Regions from separate parts of the Streptomyces luteosporeus genome, predicted to be linked through region 1. Evidence: riboswitches for the same ligand, from Rfam matches in the RefSeq annotation. Region 1 holds a riboswitch; the other holds the start of a gene.
What was found. Region 1 has a riboswitch for thiamine pyrophosphate ahead of ABD361_RS15975 (thiamine ABC transporter substrate-binding protein). Riboswitches for the same ligand answer to the same signal wherever they lie in the genome.
Positions count from the first base shown of each region.

Region 2: another riboswitch for thiamine pyrophosphate. It lies ahead of thiO (glycine oxidase ThiO); the one in region 1 lies ahead of ABD361_RS15975 (thiamine ABC transporter substrate-binding protein).

Region 1 is NZ_BAAASL010000010.1:249,393-253,596, reverse strand. It holds gene ABD361_RS15980 (ABC transporter permease) at 1-958, opposite strand, end outside; gene ABD361_RS15975 (thiamine ABC transporter substrate-binding protein) at 934-2,037, opposite strand; TPP riboswitch at 2,033-2,138, opposite strand; gene rlmN (dual-specificity RNA methyltransferase RlmN) at 2,221-3,327, opposite strand; gene ABD361_RS15965 (phosphatidate cytidylyltransferase) at 3,540-4,204, opposite strand, start outside.
Region 2 is NZ_BAAASL010000028.1:16,730-20,933, forward strand. It holds gene thiE (thiamine phosphate synthase) at 1-498, opposite strand, end outside; gene ABD361_RS27840 (Rv2175c family DNA-binding protein) at 626-991, opposite strand; gene ABD361_RS27845 (NAD(P)/FAD-dependent oxidoreductase) at 1,068-2,318, opposite strand; TPP riboswitch at 2,450-2,561, shown strand; gene thiO (glycine oxidase ThiO) at 2,619-3,770, shown strand; gene thiS (sulfur carrier protein ThiS) at 3,767-3,976, shown strand; gene ABD361_RS27860 (thiazole synthase) at 3,982-4,204, shown strand, end outside.

The DNA of each region.
Region 1 (4,204 bases):
TCAGCAGCAGGGCGATGACGGCCAGGACGGAGGCGAGCAGCGTCCACTGGGCGGCGCCGCGGGGGCGGCGGGCGGTGCGGGCGGCGTCCACGAGCCGCAGGGTGGCTTCGCGCCGCCGGACGGTGCGGGCGTGCACGAGGAGCAGCACGGCGACGGCCAGGAACTGCAGCAGCGTGAGCACGGCGGCGGTGGGCAGGTCGAGCAGTTGCGCCGTCTGCTGGTAGATCTCCACTTCCAGCGTGGCGTAGCGCGGGCCGCCGAGGATCTGCACGACGCCGAAGGAGGTGAAGGTGAAGAGGAAGACCATGAGGGCCGCGGCGGCCACGGCCGGGGCGAGGGCGGGCAGCGTGATCCGCCGCCAGGCGGTGAGGCGGCCGGCGCCGAGGACGCGGGCGGCCTCCTCCTGGCGCGGGTCGAGCTGGGCCCACAGTCCGCCGACGGTGCGGACGACGACGGCGTAGTTGAAGAAGACGTGGGCGAGCAGGATCGCCCAGACGGTGGTGTCCAGGCGGACGCCCCACAGTTCGTCGAGCAGTCCGCCGCGGCCGAGCAGGGCGAGGAAGGCGGAGCCGGCGACGACGGTCGGCAGGACGAAGGGGATGGTGACCACGGCTCGCAGCAGCTGTTTGCCGGGGAAGTCGAAGCGTGCGAAGACGTACGCGCCGGGGAGCGCGAGCAGCAGCGTGAGCGCCGTGGAGGCGGCGGCCTGCCAGGTGGTGAACCACAGGACGTGGCCGGTGGCGGGGTCGCCGAGCACCTCGCCGATGCGGGCGAGCTGCCACTGGTCGCCGTCCTTCAGGCCGCGGGCGACGATGGCGGCGACGGGGTAGGCGAAGAAGATCCCGAAGAAGGCGAGCGGCCCGGCCATCAGGGCCAGGCGCGTCGCGGTCCGCCGGGCGCCGCCGCGCGGGGCGGCACCCGGGGGTGCGTCGGTCACTTCAGGACGAGCGAGGACCACGTCTTGATCCACTGGTCGCGGTGCTGGGCGATGCGCTGCGGGTCCAGCGTCGCCGACTGCGTGATCTTCGCGCCGTACTTGGTGAACAGCTCGGGGACGCGCGCGTCCCGGTTGACGGGGTTGACGAACATCTGCAGCGGCATGTCCTCCTGGAAGGTCTTGCCCACCAGGAAGTCGATCAGTGCCTTGCCGCCCTCGGTGTTCTTCGCCCCGCTCAGCAGGCCGGCGTACTCGACCTGCCGGAAGCAGGTGCCGGTCGCCACGCCCGTGGGCGCCTCGGCCGGCTCGGGCTTGACGCCCATCACCTCGGCGGGCGGGCTGGAGGCGTAGGAGACGACGAGCGGCCGGTCGCCCTTGGCCTTCTTGCCGGCGGCGGAGCCGGAGAAGCGGGTGTTGTACGCCTGCTCCCAGCCGTCGACGACCTCGACGCCGTTGTCCTTGAGCTTCTTCCAGTAGTCCTGCCAGCCGTTCTCGCCGAAGGCGGCGACGGTGCCGAGCTGGAAGGCGAGGCCGGGCGAGGAGGTGGCGACGTTCTCGGTCACCAGGAGGTTCTTGTACTCCGGCTTGACCAGGTCGGCGAAGGTCTGCGGCGGCGCGAGCTTCTTGTCGGCGAAGTAGGCGCGGTCGTAGTTGACGCAGATGTCGCCGTAGTCGGTCGGGGTGACGCGGTCCTTGGTGTCGCCGCGCAGCTCGGCGGGGACGCGGTCCGCGCCCTTGGCCCGGTAGGGCGTGAACAGGCCCTTGTCGAGCGCGCGCGACAGGAGGGTGTTGTCGACGCCGAAGAAGACGTCGCCCTGGGGGTGGCTCTTGGAGAGGATGGCCTGGTTGACGGCCGCACCGGCGTCACCACCCTTGATCACCTGGACCTTGTAGCCGGTCTGCGCGGTGAACTGCTTCAGGACCGCGTCGGAGGCCACGAACGAGTCGTGGGAGACGAGCCGGACGGTCTTGTCGCCGGAACCGCTGCCGCCGGAGCCCGAACCGGAGCCGGAGTCCGGGCTGCCGCAGGCGGCGAGGACGGGCAGGCCGAGGGCCGCGGCGGCCGTCGCCACGACGGCACGCCGAAGGATGGTGTTCATGGTGGTGCTGACTCCCTACGCCGGTACTAACCGGATCAGGTCCGAGGGTCTGCGGGCCGTGCCGCACTCTCAGCGCTCGCTGCGCTCCCCTGTCGGAATGTTCATTTGTACGAAGTGCGCGACGTTGCGCGAAGGAACCGTACCAGGGCGGCCGCGGGCCCCTGCCGGGCCCGCGGCGGCCGCTCAGCGCTCGGCGGCGGCCAGCTGGCCGCAGGCTCCGTCGATCTCCTGGCCGCGGGTGTCGCGGATGGTGACGGGCACGCCGTGGGCGGCGATCGCCTCGACGAAGGCCCGCTCGTCCTCCGGGCGGGAGGCCGTCCACTTCGAGCCCGGGGTGGGGTTGAGCGGGATGAGGTTGACGTGCACCCGCCTGCCCTTGAGCAGCCGGCCCAGCAGGTCACCGCGCCAGGCCTGGTCGTTGATGTCCCGGATGAGGGCGTACTCGATGGAGATCCGGCGCCCGGACTTCTCCGCGTACTCCCAGGCGGCGTCGAGGACCTCGCGGACCTTCCAGCGGGTGTTGACCGGCACCAGGGTGTCGCGCAGCTCGTCGTCGGGGGCGTGCAGCGAGACCGCGAGACGGCACTTGAAGCCCTCGTCCGCGAACCGCAGCATCGCCGGGACCAGACCCACGGTCGAGACCGTGATGCCGCGCTGGGACAGGCCCAGGCCGTCCGGCTCGGGGTCGGTCAGCCGGCGGATGGCGCCGACGACGCGCTTGTAGTTGGCCAGCGGCTCGCCCATGCCCATGAAGACGATGTTGGACAGCCGCGCGGGACCGCCCGGCACCTCGCCGTCGCGCAGCGCGCGCATGCCGTCGACGATCTGGTGCACGATCTCGGCCGTCGACAGGTTGCGCTCCAGGCCGGCCTGGCCGGTGGCGCAGAACGGGCAGTTCATGCCGCAGCCGGCCTGGGAGCTGATGCACATCGTCACCCGGTCCGGGTAGCGCATCAGCACCGATTCGACGAGCTTGCCGTCGTGCAGGCGCCACAGGGTCTTGCGGGTGGTGTCGTCGTCGCACGAGACGTGGCGCACCACGCTCATCAGCTCCGGCAGCAGCTCCTCGGCCAGCTTGGTGCGGGCCGCGGCCGGGATGTCCGTCCACGCCTCGGGCTGGTGCGCGTACCGCGCGAAGTAGTGCTGGGACAGCTGCTTGGCGCGGAACGGCTTCTCGCCGATCGCGGCCACGGCCTCGCGGCGCTCGGCGGGCGAGAGGTCGGCGAGGTGCCGCGGCGGCAGCTTGGCTCCGCGCGGGGCGACGAAAGTGAGTTCTCCGGGCTTAGGCATGGTCCTACCAGTGTCGCAGACGCGGCGAGGGGGCCCGCCGTCCTGTGGACGACGGGCCCCCTCGCGGTGAAGACGCAGGTCAGGCGGCTTAAGGGATCAGCCGACCCCGACGAAGGCCACCATCAGCAGCCAGACCACCGGAGCGGTCGGCAGGAGCGAGTCCAGCCGGTCCATGCTGTGCCGATATGCGGCTGCCGCCGCGTGGCGCCGTGTCACCCGCTGCCGACGAAAGCCACCATCAGCAACCACACCACCGGTGCCGTCGGCAGGAGCGAGTCCAGCCGGTCCATGATCCCGCCGTGGCCGGGGAGCAGGGCGCCCATGTCCTTGATGCCCAGGTCCCGCTTGATCATGGATTCGCCGAGGTCGCCCAGCGTGGCGCTGACGGCGACCGCCAGACCCAGCAGCAGACCCTGCCACCAGACGCCGCCGTCGATGAGGAACTGCATGCACAGCGCGCCCGCCACCATGGCGAAGAGCACCGCGCCGACCAGGCCCTCGCGGGTCTTGCCGGGGCTGATGCGCGGGGCGAGCTTGTGCTTGCCGAACCGCCAGCCCACCGCGTACGCCCCGGTGTCGCTGACGACGGTCAGGATCAGGAAGGTCAGCACCCGCCAGGCGCCGTCCTGCGCGGCCAGCATCAACGCCACGAAGGTGGCGAGGAAGGGCACGTAGAAGGCGGCGAAGATGCCGGCGGTGACGTCCTTGAGGTAGTCGTCCGGCGTCTCCGTCATCCGCCACACCAGCACGGCGAGCGCGGTGAAGGCCATGGCCACCCACGCGCCCTCCGCGCCGCTCACGTACCCCGCGACGGTCATCGCGGCGCCGCCGATCGCCAGCGGCACCAGGGGGGCCCGGATGCCCTTGCGCTCGGCGA
Region 2 (4,204 bases), on a different contig from region 1:
CCGCTCGCTCCCCAGCGCCGCCGCATGGCGGACCAGGGACAGGCCCGGGGCATGGCGGCCGGGCTTGGTCGGGGTGGGCCAGCAGGGGCCGGTGCAGAAGTAGTCCACGCCGGGCTCGGCCACGGCCGCCTCGACCTCGGCCTCGGCGTGCGTGGAGCGGCCGATCAGCACGTCGGGCCCCAGGATCGCCCGGGCCGCGGGCACCGGCAGGTCGCCCTGGCCCAGGTGCAGGATGTCCGAGCCGGCCGCGTGCGCGACGTCGGCGCGGTCGTTGACGGCCAGCAGCCGGCCGTGCCGGCGCGCCGCCTCGGCGAAGACGGCGATGTGCTCCAGCTCCTCGCCGGCCTCCATGCCCTTGTCGCGCAGCTGGATCGCGTCCACCCCACAGGAGAGGACGGCGTCGAGGAACTCCGGCAGGTCGCCCTGGCGCTTGCGGGCGTCCGTGCACAGGTACAGCCGGGCGTTGGCGAGCCGCTCGCGTGCTGCGGCGAGGGACATGGGCGGTGGCTCCCCCCGGTCGGCGGCAGTACGGGCCCGGGGCGCGCTGCCCCGGGCCCGTACGCCGGACGGTGTCAGTGGTTCTGGTGATGCAGGTCGTACTGCTCGGGCTGGTGGTGCGGGTGGCTCAGACGGCCAGCGCCTGGGCCCGGCGCTTGACCTCCGTGCCGCGATTCTCCCGCAGCGCGTCGGCCGGGGTGCCGGGCAGGGTCGGGTCGGGGGTGAAGAGCCACTCCAGCATCTCCTCGTCGCTGAAGCCGTCGTCCCGCAGCAGCGTCAAGGTCCCGGCGAGGCCCTTGACCACCTTGCCCTCGCCGATGAAGGCGGCGGGCACCATGAGCACTCGGTTCTCGCCCCGGCGGACGGCGATCAGCTGGCCCTCCTTGACCAGCTGCCGCACGCGCGTCACCTCGACACCGAGCTTCTCGGCGATGTCGGGGAGGTTGAGCCAGGCAGGAACGAGAGCATCGATCTTCGTGTCAATCTCGGTCACAGGGACAAGCCTGCCATCCGGGACTGACAGCCGGTAGCCGGGTTGACCCGAGCCGGGGCCGCAAGTCGCCCGCAGGTCACTCCACCGGACGCCCGGCGGGGGTCAGCACGGCCGCCTTCAGGGGCACGGTGGCGTCCTGCGCCTTGTGCCGGTCCAGGGCGGCGCCCTGCTCGACGAGCTTGCGGCCCTGGGCCAGGTCACGCGGCCGCCCCACGGCCAGCAGCGCCACCAGGACGTCCCCGCGCAGCCAGCACGCCGTCCAGGCCGCGCCCTGCGGATCGCCGCGCCACAGCAGCTCGTCACCGGGCGCCCGGTGCCCGGCGTACTGCACGAAGCGCCCGAACTGCTCGGACCAGAAGTAGGGCACCGGGTCGTAGACCGGGCTCTCCTCGGGGCCGTGGACGATGTTCGCGGCCACCGTGCGCGGGCCCTGCAGGGCGTTGTCCCAGTGGTGCACCATCAGCCGCTCGCCGTAGCGGGCGGAGGGGAAGGAGGCGCAGTCGCCGACCGCGTACACCCCGGGCAGCGAGGTGCGCAGCCGCTCGTCGGCGCGCACCGAGCGGTCCTCGGCGAGCTCGACGCCCGAGCCGGCCAGCCAGCCCGTGGCCGGCCGGGCGCCGATGCCCACGACCACCGCGTCGGCGGGCAGCCGGGTGCCGTCGGCCAGGACGACCGCGCCGGCCTCCACGGCCGTCACCGGCGTCCCGGTCAGCAGCCGCACGCCGCTCTCCTCGTACCAGGCGGCCATGGGCGCCGCGACCTCCGGCGGCAGCGCCCCCGGCAGCACCTGGCCGGCGGCCTCCACCACCGTCACCTCGCAGCCCGCCTCGCGGGCGGCCGTGGCGAACTCCGCGCCGATCCAGCCCGCCCCCACCGCGACGAAGCGGCGCCGCTCGGTCAGCAGCGGGCGCAGCAGCGCCGCGTCGTCGAAGGTGCGCAGGACGTGCACGCCCGGCACGTCCTCGCTGCCGGGCAGGGCCACCGCCTCGGCGCCGGTGGCGATGACCAGGATGTCGTAGGGCACCTCTCCCGCCGGGGTGAGCACCGTGCGCTCCCCGGCGCGCAGCCCGGTGGCCCCGGTGCCCAGGCGCACGTCGATGCCGAGCGAGCCGAAGTCCACGGCGAAGGCGGAGTCCTCGGCGGTGCCCAGCAGCACGGCCTTGGACAGCGGGGGGCGGTCGTAGGGCGGGTGGGGCTCGGCGCCCAGCAGCGTGATGCTGCCGGTCCAGCCCTGTTCGCGCAGGGCCACGGCGGTCTGCACGCCCGCCATGCCCGCTCCGACGATGACGACGCGGCGGTCACCGGAAGTGTTCGTCTGCTCGCTCACCCGATCAACTGTAGGCCCGCGGGCCACGCGCGCCGGAGCACCCGTCGGCGAGACCTCTGACACAGCGTCACCCCCGCCGGGCGCGCCGCCGCCTTCCGGGCGGCCCGCGGCCCGTACTAGGGTGGCAGGCTGCAAGCACTCGCGGGAGCCCGGCGCACCGGGCTGAGAGGGAGGCTGGACGGCCTCCGACCGTACGAACCTGATCCGGGTCATGCCGGCGAAGGGAGGGGCTGGACGCCCATGCACGCTGCGAACGGCACGTCCGACACGTCCTGTCATTCCGACACGTCGTGTCATGACGTGTCCTGTGACGTCCTGGTCATCGGCGGCGGAATCATCGGCCTGGTCACGGCCTGGCGCGCCGCACAGCGCGGCCTCGCCACCGCCGTGGCCGACCCGGAGCCCGGCGGCGGCGCGGCACGCGTGGCCGCCGGCATGCTCGCCGCCGTCACCGAACTGCACTACGGCGAGGAGAGGCTGCTCGCCCTCAACCTCGCGTCCGCCCGCCGCTTCCCGGCCTTCACCGCGGAACTGCACGAGGCCACCGGCCTCGACACCGGCTACCGCGCCTGCGGCACCCTCGCCGTCGCGCTCGACGCCGACGACCGGGCCCACCTGAAGGAACTGCACGCCCTCCAGCAGCGCTGCGGCCTGGACTCCCAGTGGCTGTCCGGGCGCGAGTGCCGCCGGCTGGAGCCCATGCTCGCCCCCTCCGTCCAGGGCGGCCTGCGGGTCGACGGCGACCACCAGACCGACCCCCGGCGCCTGGCCGGCGCCCTGCTCGTCGCCTGCGAGCGGGCCGGGGTGACCTTCCACCGCTCCCCCGCCGTCCGGGCCCTGCTCGCCCGCGGCCGGGCCGCCGGCGCCGAGCTCGCCGACGGCACCCGCATCGCCGCCGAGCGGACCGTGCTGGCCGCCGGCAGCCACAGCGGCCGCCTCGCCGGCCTGCCCGAGGAGGTCCTGCCCCCCGTACGGCCCGTCAAGGGCCAGGTGCTGCGGCTGCGCATACCCGGCCCGTACCGGCCGTTCCTCTCCCGCACCGTACGGGCCGTGGTGCGCGGCGGCCACGTCTACCTCGTCCCGCGCGAGAACGGCGAGCTCGTCGTCGGCGCCACCACCGAGGAACAGGGCTGGGACACCACCGTCACCGCCGGCGGCGTCTACGAACTGCTGCGCGACGCCCACGAACTGGTGCCCGGCATCACCGAACTGCCCCTGGTGGAGACCCTCGCCGGGCTGCGCCCCGGCTCCCCCGACAACGCCCCGCTGCTCGGCCCCACCGCCCTGCCCGGCCTGCACCTCGCCACCGGCCACCACCGCAACGGCGTCCTGCTCACCCCCGTCACCGGCGACGTCATGGCCGAGGTCCTCACCGAGGGACGGCTGCCCGCGGAAGCCCGCCCCTTCTCCCCCCTCCGCTTCACCCCCGCACTCCAGGAGCAGCCCGCATGACCACCCACGTCATCAGCGTCAACGGCGAGCGCCGGGCCGTCCCGGCCGGCACCACCCTCGACGGCCTGGTGGCCACCCTCACCGCGGCGCACAGCGGCGTCGCCGCCGCCGTCAACGAGACCGTCGTGCCGCGCGGCCAGTGGCCGCGGACCACCCTCGGCGAGGGCGACCGCGTCGAGGTCCTCACCGCGGTCCAGGGAGGCTGACCCCCATGGCGGACGACCTGCTCACCATCGCCGACACCACCTTCACCTCCCGCCTCATCATGGGCACCGGCGGCGCCCCCAGCCTGGAGGTCCTCGAACGCGCCCTCCTCGCCTCCGGCACCGAACTGACCACCGTCGCCATGCGCCGCCTCGACGCCACCGTCCGCGGCTCGGTCCTCTCCGTCCTGGAGAAGCACGACATCCGCGTCCTGCCCAACACCGCCGGCT